DNA from 3 places in the Paraburkholderia kirstenboschensis genome. Region 1 is predicted to be linked to each of the others. Evidence: predicted binding sites of a transcription regulator. Region 1 holds the regulator's gene; each other region holds the start of a gene.

Region 1 (4,161 bases):
ACGCCCACCGGCGTAAAAGCCACCTTCAGACCGAGCGGCTCCAGAAACTGTCCGATCCACCCGTTGCCCGCGTACACGGCCGCGAGCGAAATGCCGGCCACCGACGTGGGCAGTGCAAACGGCAGATCGACCACGGCGTCGACGATGCGTTTGAACGGAAACCTGTACCGCACGAGCACCCATGCGACCAGAAAGCCGAACACCGCGTTGATCAGTGCGCCGCCGAGCGCGGAGAAGAATGTCAGCCGGTACGAGGCCAGCACACGCGGCGAACTGACGGCGCGCACGAACTGACTCCAGTCGAGGGACGCCGTCTTCAGAAAGGTCGCCGCGAGCGGAATCAGCACCACGAGGCTCAGATAAGCCACCGTGATGCCGAGTGTCAGGCCGAAACCGGGCAAGGCGCTTGGTTTGCGGAAGGTCAACGTGGTCATGCTCGTTACTCTTTCAGTTGATGCTCGTGTTGCCGGCCGCCTGGTCCTGATCGGCCAAAAGCGCGCCAATGGCGCGCTCCGGAAAGTGACGCGCCGTGGCGCGTCGCGTTGCCTCGGTCCACGCCTGCTGCGGCGCGGACCTCGGCTGTGTTACTGCGGCTGGTAGATCGAATCGAACACGCCGCCGTCGGCAAAGTGCGTCTTCTGCGCGTTGGCCCAGCCGCCGAACGAATCGTCGACCGTGTAAAGCTTCAGCTTCGGAAACTTCGAGGTCAGTTCGGCCGGAACCTTGTTCGAACGCGGACGGTAGAAGTTCTTCGCGGCGATTTCCTGGCCCTGCTCGCTGTAGAGGAAATTCAGATACGCTTCGGCCAGCTTGCGCGTGCCGTGCTTGTCGACGACCTTATCCACCACCGCCACCGGCGGCTCGGCCAGAATGCTCACGGACGGCACGACGATTTCGAACTTGTCCGGACCGAATTCCTTCAGCGACAGGAACGCCTCGTTTTCCCACGCGATCAGCACGTCGCCAATGCCGCGTTGCACGAAGCTGGTGGTCGCGCCGCGCGCCCCGGAATCGAGCACGCCGGCATTCTTGTACAGCTTGCCCACGAATTCCTTGGCCTTCTGGTCATTGCCGCCCGGCTGATGCGCGGCATACGCCCACGCCGCGAGATAGTTCCAGCGCGCGCCGCCCGAGGTCTTCGGATTCGGCGTCACGATCGACACGCCCGGTTTGGTCAGATCGTCCCAATCCTTGATGTGCTTCGGATTGCCCTTGCGCACCAGAAACACGATCGTCGACGTGTACGGCGACGCGTTGTCGGGCAAGCGCTTCTGCCAGCCTTTGTCGATCAAACCTTTGTTCGCGATCGCGTCGATGTCGTAAGCGAGCGCGAGCGTCACGACGTCGGCCTGCAAGCCGTCGAGCACCGAGCGCGCCTGCGCGCCCGAACCGCCGTGCGACTGCTTGAACGTGACGGTCTCGCCGGTCTTCGCCTTCCATTCCTTGGCGAAAGCCTGGTTCACGTCCTGGTAGAGCTCGCGAGTCGGGTCGTAGGAAACATTCAGCAGCGTCGTGTCGGCGGCTTGCGCGTGGCCGGCCGCGCCGAGGGCGCCGAGCGCGGCTGCCGCGCCGAACGCGAGCGCTGCGATGAGTTTTCGGCTCCTGCCTGCCCGACCCGTGTCCTGATGATTCATGTCAAGTTCTCCGCGTGTTGGTGCGCTGAAACAGCGTGTGGTGTTGTTTTGCGTCGGATCACGTGCACATGAGCGCGACTGGAAGGCCAGTCTATCGAAGCGCTTTCATCATTAAAAATAATGTTTATTCATTTTTTAATACGCAAAAGTGGTAATGACAGCCAGATAAGGCGTTGCGGCACGAAAACGGATGTTTTGACGCCGATTTACGACGTTGCAGCGAGGCGTCCACTCCCGAACTTAAAGTAAAGCTTGAATTGCGCCGGATACTGTATAAAAATACAGGCACCTGTTCATCCATACAGTGACGCCATGACCAAACTCACCGCACGACAGCAGCAGGTTTTCGATCTGATCCGCCGGGCCATAGACCGCACCGGTTTTCCGCCCACGCGTGCGGAGATCGCCGCCGAACTCGGTTTCAGCTCGGCAAACTCGGCTGAAGAGCATCTGCGGGCGCTTGCCCGCAAGGGCGTGATCGAACTCGCGGCCGGCGCGTCGCGCGGCATTCGCCTGCTTGCCGGCCCGGACGACGCGCCGCATCAGTTCACGTTGCCGCACGCCAGCATCATGCAGCTGTCGCTGCCGCTCATTGGCCGGGTTGCCGCCGGCAGTCCGATCCTCGCGCAGGAACATATCGCGCAACACTATGCGTGCGACCCGGCGCTCTTCTCGAGCAAGCCCGATTACCTGCTCAAGGTGCGCGGACTGTCCATGCGCGACGCGGGTATCTTCGACGGCGATCTGCTCGCGGTGCAGAAAAGAAGCGAGGCCAAAGACGGCCAGATCATCATTGCGCGGCTTGGCGACGACGTCACGGTCAAGCGCCTGAAGCGCCGCGCGAACGGTATCGAGCTGATTGCCGAGAACCCCGATTACGAGAACATCTTCGTTGAGACAGGCAGCGCGGACTTCGCGCTCGAAGGCATCGCTGTCGGGCTGATCCGCCCGGGCGAGTTCTGACAGCGCCGGGTCGGCTCAATGAGCAACAAGCTCAGTGCGTCATTAGTGCGTCCTCAGTGCGTCATTAGCCAACCGCCCGCCTGCTCACCGACTAAAGCAGTACTCATGTTGAATCGCCCGGAGAGACTCATGGAACGCCTTGCCCGTCTGTTGCCGTTTCGCCAGTTCGGCCGTCTGCGCCATCTGCGTAAGCTGGTGCCTTGCTCACTGATCGAAGCGTCCACGGCCGCTACCGCGTCGCTGTTCGACTCGCCCGCTCGCGGCTCCGACCTGCAGGCCGCGTTGCCGTCTTCACTACCGGCATTCGCCCGCGTTTCGCTGAATTCAGGGCTCAATACTGCGGAGCCGGAGCGCCGCGCGCCGGTGCGCGTCTACCATGGGCCGTCCCGGCTCATCATGGTCGGCACTGTGGATGCGGTGTGCCGCATGATCGACCGTTGCATCGCCGAGGAAACCAATGTCCACGGCGCGGTGTTCGAGTCCTGATGATCTGTGAGGTGTGCGGGCGCGCCGTGGCCACATGCTTTGTGGCAGCGCACGGATCGTTTCAGCGTGGCCGCGGTCCACGTTAGATCACACCTGACGGAGATTTCCGCTCGATGGCAGTTCGAACAAACAGGAAGCGCAGCGCCCGTCCGCTGATCGTCACGCTGATAGTTATCGCGGTGATCGCGGCGTTGGGCTTTGCTTATGCCTCGCCATATATCGCGCTCAATAACCTCAAACGCGCGGCCAACGCACGTGACGCGCAGACGGTGAATCGGTACGTCGATTTTCCGGCCTTGCGCGAGAGCCTGAAGCAGCAAGTCACAGGCTTGCTGACGCGCCGGCTGGACTCACATGGAAACGGCAATCCGTTGGCTGCGATCGGCGCGATGATTGGCGTCGCATTGATCGGCCCGCTCGTCGACGCGTATGCAACTCCCGACGGCGTGGCTGCGCTGCTGAACGGCATGCCGCCGCGCGGTGAGCCCGGTGAGCGGCCGAACGCTGCGCCGGTCACCGGCAATCCGCCCGTTGCCAGCGCGCCTGCGCCCGCATCGCCCGGTGCGGACATCGACGCGCCTGGCGGCGCTACCGGGAATGCGAGCGGCAACGCGACCACCAGGGGCGCCCCGCCGCAACCGCCGCAAACCACAGCCGGCTATCGCAGCCTCAACGAGTTCGCAGTCACCTACCAGCACGGCGCCGGGGACGCGCGTTACTCCGCCATCTTCATCCGCGAAGGTCTCTTCACGTGGAAGCTGGCAGCGGTCAATCTGAACGAGTGAGCGTCAGGCGCGGCGTGTCAGACCGAACACTCACGCCGCCGATCAGACTGAACGCCCACGCCGCTCACGCCCCACACTCCGCCCAACCCGCTCATCCGGCCGAACGCTCGCGTCCCGCACCAAGGCTGCATGCCTGGCGCGTGTGGCCGCACGCCCGAACCGCACTCTCAGGCCGCTTCTTGCTGCTGCTCATGCGCGGAAGAACACGCGACCAGAATGCTGCATGACACTCGGTCGAGCAGCGGTGTATTGCCTGCGCCCATCCACCATCGGGACAAGCCCGTGCGGCAACG
Region 2 (4,161 bases), on a different replicon from region 1:
TGGTTATACACCGAAACAGGAACCGTCCAGTGACGTCAGGTTGACTGATGCGCGAATGGATTGATGGGCTGGACGTTCTTGCGGTCTCTGACGCGCTCCAGCATTTGGCATCTTCCCCAGTCAGCAACGAGGACGTCGAACCCGCGAACTACATTCGATTCCATAGCTTGGACCCCGGCATCGCCGTTGAAATTGGCACTAAACGCGACGTGGAATCGATACTGGAAGTAGGCAGAGACCGCCTCGATACGCTGCGGAGTATCGGAGTCCGTGAACATCACGGAATCCGGCGAGAACGGGTCGTAATAGATGACATGAGGGTAGTCGGTCTTTATAGCGACGCAAGGCTCATCGCTGACAAGCAGCGAGCCGACCAACTGGATAGACCCCTTCATCCCTCTTGGGGTTTTGAACACCCAGATGCGCTTGGGCAACCGCTCTGAGAGTTCGAGGATTTTCGTGTTGTTGGAGCCGAAATAGCCGACCTCACCGTTCTTGAGGTTTTGCTCCAGCTTCTGCCAATAGTAAAAAATATCCATGTGGTGCCTGCGTACCGAATCCTGATTCATTGCGTTACTCAATCGTCCTCGCAATGTTACTAAAAACCGCTGTCATCAAACCAGAAGAAGGTATGAGCGAGTACGCATCGCTACGCCGCCAACCTGTGCTCGTAATACGGCCTGTCTCGGTCATCAAGTATTGCGTACATGGCCTCCAGGTTCTTCGGGTCGGGATTAAGCCATGCATCTATGTTTTCGGGCTTGATAGGAATGATGCACCGGTCGTGCCCCGCTGCGGCCACCTCTGGAGGAGGTTCATCCGTAATGGCCGCAAACGACAGTAGGTCCGGCTGGCCCGGCGCGCTCCACCGTGACCACAGACAGGCAACGTGCATCAGCTCGCCGTTGCTCGGACGGAACTCGAGGACGACGTTCTCATCGCGCTCGTGCGTCTCAAGTAGTGTATTTTCGAATTTCGCCTTGCTCACATTCTCGTAAAACACTTCAACGAGAAGGACCGCATGGGTATGCCCAAAGCAAGGTGCCCAGAAACCTTCGAGGCTATCCCGGCGCGCGTTGTAAGTGCCGGGAAACTTGATGTCGTAAGACGCGGGCTTTCCAGCAATGCGGCACTGATAGCGCATGGGCTTGACGAATCGTTGCCCGTTCTCCATCACCATCACGGGCGCATAGTTGCCCGGAAAGATGCGCGCGTCGCGCGGTTGTGGCTCGGTTCGCTGCAGGTCCTCTAGCTTGCCCTTCGCCCAGGCAATCTTGTCGGTCGCGATTCGCTGGCTTTCCGTTGCAGCCTTAGTGAGCTTCGTCTGCAACGTGCGTTCGGCGTCGGCTAGACGCTTCCGTTGTTTGAACAGCTCCTGCTCGAATTTGGTAGCCTGCGCCGAAGCGTATCTGGCGATGAGAGCATTGATTTCACGCTCTGCGTCATCCTGCGGTTCAGCAAACGCGTCTTCCATGGCTTTGGGTATCTTGGATTTGCTAATGCCCTCCGCTCGCTCAAAGAACAGACGCGCGAACTCGTGGATGTCCATGATGGCGCCAAACGTGCGCACAAATTTCCTATAGTCTGCGACGACTTGAGCCGAGTAGCACATAACTGCCTCCGTTCTTTGCGAGCATGATAAGCACTTACTGGGCCGCGGCCCTCCAACGCAACGTTCGTGCACGACACTACCGTATTGAGCTCAGGCAAGCACTTCCTTCCGCCGACTTCCAGTCGCAACTTCGGCAGGCGACCCGCGCGAGAGACGCGCATGCCGCGACAGCAAAACGGGCGTAGGTTGAAGGGCAACCGCCAAGGGCTCCGCGCATGAGGGTCCTCGTCGTTTCACAATGTCGACGGTCAGACCATCGGCAGACGGTTTGAGCGCCAGCCGCAATAGTGCTGGCGACGCGTCCTGTGCTGCGGCGAGCGGCCGGACCATCACGAAGAGAGTTTCCGATGACTGCGCAGCAAGGTGCAGGCGTCGAAGCGATGAAGACTGCGCGTACTGGGTCCAGAAAACGAGCGCCCCGCAACTTCCTGCCCGCAGTATCTGTTCTACCGACCAAAGCGCGTCCGCTGTCTTCGGTGCCTTGACTCGAAGCATCCGGTCCAGCGACAGGCCGATGTAGCTGAGTCCAAGCCCGTCGGGTGTATGCGGCGGTTGAACGAACGCGATTGGCCGGCTATCTGTCCCGCTGAGCGCTGGACGCAGCAGCCTAAGTTCACCGACGCCAGGGTGCTGCACCAGCAGGTCCACCAATGCGCCCACCGGCCACCCACCGCCCGGCAGTTCTGCCGACAAGGCCGGGTAGCCAGTCTCGATTACCCGACCTCGCCCATGTGCGAGCTGAGACGCCCGCCACAGGGACGGATGTATCGCTTCAGGGGACGCCGCCGCGGTGGTCATTGCTTAAAATACCTGTATGGATGTACAGTATCCTACAGGTGAGACTGTTAAATGTTAACCGGCGTTTCTTGACTTGGTCAGCGGTCTCGGCGCATACGTCGGTGGGCGATACATCGGCGGAGGGCGCGGCGGCCTCGGTGGCGGTTCCAGTCGAGACACCTTTCCCGGGGGATGCGGCGGCTTTGGCGGCGGCGGTGCCTCAGGCAGGTGGTAATCAGGAACCTGTCCCGAATCATCAGACATTTGTTCATGACTCGCTGGCGGGTAGCGTCCGCGTTTCCAGGACGGTCACTGAACGCAATTGAAAAAGCTGTTCGGGAGAGTCATCAGGCACATATCGGCCAGGTTGAGTTTGCCGTCGAAGGCGCACTGCACAGCGGTGCTCTGCTCAGAGGAGAATCCGCGCGAGAACGAGCGATTGAGGTGTTCTCTGAGCTTCGGGTCTGGGACACCGAGTACAACAACGGCGTCTTCATATATCTGCTGCTCGCCGACCGGGATGTTGAGATTGTGGCGGACCGAGGCATTCATGCGCGAGTCGGTGCAGACGAGTGGGAAGTCATCTGCCGTGAGATGGAGGCCGAGTTCAGACGCGGTCAATACGAGTCCGGCGCTGTGAGAGGGATTCGCAGAGTGACAGCGTTGCTGGAACGACACTTCCCCTCGTTGCAGCCAGAGCGCGACGAGTTGCCGACTTCGCCATCAGTGCTACGAAGCTAAAGGAGCCGGGGATTGTCGAGGACACTGTTGCAACAGTTGGCGCGCACCAACGAAAAGCCCGTGGCCGCTACGAACGGTTGCACATACGTGTGCGTAGGCCTTCGCCCCCCTATGGCGAAAATCGCGGCGTTTGCGTTGCAGAGGAAATCAGCGGGTGGCGAGCAGGAAAATGAACCCGGCGATACGCCGAAGCAAGGCGGCCTCTGCGGCGTTCTTTGCGTGAGACAATGGCCACTCAGTGGCCTCGCCACGTCGGCCCGGAGGAACAACTGGCGCCGTTGACAGTGCGGGAGTGACCGGGACTACTGAGCAGGAAGCGACGGTTTATGCGTCGGCTCGACAAATCGTGCGGTGCATGAGATACCGGCAAGCAGAATAGGCGGCAGCAGGAGAAAACATGTTTCGATTTGTGGGTGCAGGCGCAATCCTGCTGGTGGTCGCGTCAACAGTGTCGGCAGCAGCGCACTATACGGAAACCTGGAACCCGCCGGAGGCACGCGGACAAGCGTATGGGAAAGCCGCGCATGGGCAATGGAAGCCTAGGCAACGGGCGCGGCTCGCTGTGAAATCCCGCCGGCTGCCCCCTATTGCATCCGTGGCGAAGCTTCCTGTGAAATTACATTCGGCACCGCAATCCTCGCGAGCCAAAGCGCCTGATGTATCGGACATCCCGCGACAAATCACACCCGAGGGCAACGTGCTCCGCGTGGACTCTCGTCATGCGCCCGTTCAGGTTACGCGATAGTGGAATCGGAAACCTACCGCGGATACAACGTGTGGGGCCACGCTATCCTTCAGCAGGAAGCCATCCTCGCGCCGGAACGGTTTGCTGCTAGCGGCACTATTACCAGAAACAACAAGCTCGTTGAAGCATCTGGAGTGCTTGGCTTATTCAATGCCGAAGCGGAAGCAGAACAGGCGGGGCTCGCGTGGGCACTGGCCTGGATAGACAGTCACGGATAGTTGATTTTAGCCTGGATTTACTACACGACCTCCTGATGGCTCCTTTTGCAGAAGGCCTTCTGTATTGG
Region 3 (4,161 bases), 930 kb from region 1:
CTGGCGCATGATTAAGCGCACCGGCGTATCGAGCATCCACGTGGGCCTCGGCAAACCTTCCGGTATGACTGCGGGCTTCACCGGTTGCGTCACCGGCACCCAGCAGTTGGCGACTTCCGGCCGATGGTCGGGGCTCGGCGCGGGCCGCAGCACGTTCTCGTCACCCAGCCGGGCGACCAGCAGTTCGAGCAGCCGTGCATGATCTTCCTTCGAGCCGCCGGGCTCGGGAAAAAGCGTGTCGGAAGCCGGCACAGCGGACTCCACTTTCGAGGCATCCAGACGCAATGCGATAACCGGCGCGGTGAGTTCGATGCGATGCAGGCGCTCCTTCAGCAGCCTCACCAGGTGTTCTTCGCGCCACGTTGGCTCGCCGAGAGCAATGTCGATGGTGGTGGGTTCGATGGCGTCGCGCCCCCGCTCGTGCTCCAGCAACAAACGTATTGCGGTGACCGCGAACTGCTTTGCGCAGAGCCAGCCGCACAACTGCACGATAAGCCGATGCGCGCCGAACACGGCGCCGTCCGCATGTTCGAGCCGGTCCGGCATTTCGATGCGCGCGGAAAACGTGGGCGGCAGTTCGAGCCAGTCGAAGAGTTCCGGCGCGGTGCCAAATGCGCGGTCGAGCGAATCGAGCAGATGTTCGCCGCAGCGCCGCTGCAACCCGGCGCGCGGCAGCCGGCGGATGTCGGCGATGGTTTCGCAGCCGAGCCCCGCGAACCAGTCGGCGAACTCACGCACCTCGGGGACCGCGACCATTGGCAGCGCGGCGAGCCGCTGTTCGAGCGTGGACAGCTTCAGCACGCGCCGTGCGCCCCGCCCCTTCGCATATCGCGCCAGCAGCCACGCGCCCTGGCCGGTCGGCGCGGCGCTCACGCGCGCGGTGAGACCGAGCGTGGCAAGCAGCGCCTTCGCCTCGCGGCACAGCGCAAGCAGTCCGCCAAAGAGGCGCAGGCTCGCGCCTATTTCCACGACGACAGTCGCTTCATCGAGCAGCGCGACTTCGGGCGAAAAGCGCATTAGCGCCATGCCGACTTCGCGTTGTGCGGACTGCTCGCGGGCGAAGTCGCGTTCGTGCATGTCTGTCTCCGGCGACAGCGTGAGAACGCCACCGCGTTTCATGCCGAGCCGCACTCCGGCCGCGCGCGCGACGCTGTCCGCAATCACGACCTTGTCCTTCTCGAGCACGACACTGCCGTGAGCGGGCTCAGGCGACCACTTCGGTCTGAAAACTTCGAGCGGCAACTTCGGCAGGTGAACGGCGAGGAAGACGCGCATGTCGTGACAGCAAAACAGGAGTGGGTTGAAGGGGAATCGACAGGGGCTCCGCGCGCGTGGGCCCTCGTCGTTTCACGATGTCGACGGTCAGGCCGTCGGCAGATGGTTTGAGCGCCAGCCGCAACAGCGCCGGCGACGCGTCCTGAGCGCTCGCGAGCGGCCGCACCATGACGAAAAGCGTCTCCGACGACTGCGCCGCCAGATGCAGGCGCCGAAGTGACGAAGCCTGCGCATACTGCGCCCAGAAAATCAGCGCGCCGCAACTGCCGGCACGCAGAATCTGTTCTGCCGACCAGAGCGCGTCCGCCGTTTTCTGCGCCTTGACGCGCAGCACCTGCTCAAGCGACAGGCCGATGTAGCTGAGCCCGAGGCCGTCCGGTGTATGCGGGGGCTGGACGAACGCGATGGGCCGGTTGCCCGCGGCACTGAGTGCGGGTCGTAGCAGCCGCAGCTCGCCTACACCCGGCTGCTGCACGAGCAGGTCGACCAGTGCGCCCACCGGCCAGCCGCCACCCGGCAGTTCAGCCGATAGCGCCGGGTAGCCGGTGTCGACCACCCGCCCCCGACCGCGCGCAAGCTGGGACGCCCGCCACAGGGACGGGTGTATCGCTTCGGGCGGTGGAGAAGACGCGGTCATAAACGAAAATACCTGTATGGATGTACAGTATCCTACACGCATTTTCGCGACGGGGAACAGGCACTTTTTTCGGGAGCAAACGGAGGGACAGGTGTGGGCCCAGGCTCGTGGGCCATCCATTTCAAAGAAAACGCCATCAACGCGGGCACTTCCCGACGCACACCGTCATCGCGACGGTGTGCGGTCTGAATCCCAATGAAAGGACTCGAAGGATGCGATCATGAGCGCGTTGCGGCTGCGCTCATGACGCGTCGACGCGAACGAATGCGAGGACGTTCGAGCACCGTCAGCGCCTTCTCCGCGTTCAGGCGCTGTCGCCACATCACAAGCCCGCGCTTTGCCGATTGTCCAGCACCTGAACGAGCATCAGCAGAAGATGATTCACTGGCGTCGGAATGCCGAGCGCGCGTCCGCGACGCACGATGTGGCCGTTAAGATGATCGATTTCGCTGCGCCGGTTGCGCGCGACGTCTTGCGCTGTCGACGAATACTGTCCCGCCGGAATCGTGCTCATGATGCTTTGCACTGTAGCGTTCACATCGTCCGGCATGGCGACGCCGTCCGCACGCCCCACGGCAATGCACTCGGCGACGATATCGCGCATGGCTGTTTCCACGCCCGCGCCGCCCAGCCGGCGCAACTCGCCTAACGGCAACTGCACTAGCGCCGAGATAGCGTTGTATGCGCAGTTCAGTACGAGCTTCTCCCATAGCGCGCCGCGCACGTTGGGCGATAGCGCCGTCTGGATGCCGGCGGCATTGGCCACGCGCGCCATGCGCCCGGCGGCGTCGCCCGGTTCGACGATCAGTTCGCCGCGCCCGTGATGCCGCACGTGCCCCGGCCCGGCCATCTCACACGCGACATAGACCACCGCCGCGCAAACTTCCTGCGTCACGACGCTACGCACGCGCTCCGCGTTGTCGACGCCGTTTTGCAACGTGACGATCAGCGCATCGCCGCGAAGATGCGGTTTCATGGCAGCCGCGGCCGTCTCGGTGTCGGACGATTTCACGCACAAGAACACCAGTTCCGCGCCCGCGACGCCGCTCGCCTCCGTGCTCGCCGATACGGCAATCGCCTCGTCGAAAAACGGCGTCTGCAGACGCAGCCCTTCCCGCCCGATCGCGCGAACATGATCCGGCCGTCCGATCAGCACCACGTCGTGCCCGGCTCGCGCGAGCATTCCGCCATAAAAGCAACCCACGGCGCCAGCGCCCATCACTGCAACTTTCATTCACATCCTCGAAAGAGATTTATCAATGCCTTGCATCAACTTCGTTCTGTCCCGCACATGAAGCTCCAGCTACAACACGCGAAACTGCTCGCTTATTCCGCGAATTCGCGTGGGCGGTTTTCCATCTCGCGCTGCCTGAAGATCACGCTACTGCGAGAGGCAGCGTCAACCTTGCTTCGAGTCCGCCGTTACGGCGGTTTTCCAGTTGCAGTTCGCCGCGCATCGCGAGCGTGAGACGCCGCGCGAGCGTCAGGCCCAAGCCGGAATCCGGCGCTCGCGCTGCCGTGCGCGGCGCACGATACCAAGGCGCGAACACGGTTTCCATTTCGGCCGGCACGATACCGGGCCCTGAGTCGACCACTGCGAGTACCACGCGCCGTGCATCGACGCGCACGCACAAACGCACGGCGCTGTCATAGCGCAACGCGTTGTCGATCAGATTGACGAGCACGCAGCGCAGCGCATGCGGGCACGTCACAACCGGATAACCCACCTCGCCTTCGAGTTCTACCGAGCGGCCGGCGTCCCTGTAGTTTTATCGACGAGCGCGCCGAGCAGTCCATCCGCATCCAAGCACTGCAACGGTTGTCCCGCCCAGCATTGCATTCGCGCGCAAGCGAGGCTTGCCTCGACCAGTTCGCCCATCTCGGCGAGATCGCGCTCGATCGCGTCGCGCACTTCGCCGTCGTCGAGCCGCTCACACCGCAAAGCCATGCGTGTCAGCGGCGTGCGCAGGTCGTGCGCATAAGCTGCGAGCACGTCGAGCACCTGGGCGACGCGTTCGGCGTCGTAGCGCTGCGCGCCGTTGATCGCGCGTGCCAGACGCGCGACCGTGGGCGGCCCGAACTCGGCCAACGTTTGCGGCAACGTGTCCGTGCTGCTGCGCTGCTCGATCGTGGCGGCGAGGCGCGCGATGCTCGAACGCTGCTCGTACGCATACACCCACAGCGCCGCCGCGAGCAGCCCGAAGCCGGTCGCGAGGAGACAGGCGATCGGCAGAAGGTTGCTGTCGGCG

The links. Region 1 encodes LexA, which represses DNA repair genes until DNA is damaged. Its sites were predicted from a motif close to ACTGTATNNNNATACAGT; they were not measured.
Region 2: imuA (translesion DNA synthesis-associated protein ImuA) is a predicted target of LexA. The motif match lies at 2,422-2,439, and genes of this name have one in related genera.
Region 3: imuA (translesion DNA synthesis-associated protein ImuA) is a predicted target of LexA. The motif match lies at 1,924-1,941, and genes of this name have one in related genera.

What each region holds. Positions count from the first base shown of each region.
Region 1 covers NZ_CP136513.1:949,984-954,144, reverse strand. The annotation lists gene cysT (sulfate ABC transporter permease subunit CysT) at 1-434, opposite strand, end outside; gene RW095_RS27045 (sulfate ABC transporter substrate-binding protein) at 585-1,634, opposite strand; gene lexA (transcriptional repressor LexA) at 1,947-2,597, shown strand; gene RW095_RS27035 (hypothetical protein) at 2,727-3,083, shown strand; gene RW095_RS27030 (DUF2939 domain-containing protein) at 3,197-3,868, shown strand; gene RW095_RS27025 (universal stress protein) at 4,036-4,161, opposite strand, start outside.
Region 2 covers NZ_CP136511.1:301,254-305,414, reverse strand. The annotation lists gene RW095_RS01545 (hypothetical protein) at 36-569, opposite strand; gene RW095_RS01540 (SOS response-associated peptidase family protein) at 650-1,612, opposite strand; gene imuA (translesion DNA synthesis-associated protein ImuA) at 1,703-2,410, opposite strand; gene RW095_RS01530 (TPM domain-containing protein) at 2,582-3,130, shown strand; gene RW095_RS01525 (hypothetical protein) at 3,875-4,093, shown strand.
Region 3 covers NZ_CP136513.1:1,875,990-1,880,150, forward strand. The annotation lists gene RW095_RS30980 (Y-family DNA polymerase) at 1-1,275, opposite strand, end outside; gene imuA (translesion DNA synthesis-associated protein ImuA) at 1,205-1,912, opposite strand; gene RW095_RS30990 (ketopantoate reductase family protein) at 2,235-3,146, opposite strand; partial or broken gene RW095_RS30995 (sensor histidine kinase) at 3,289-4,161, opposite strand, start outside.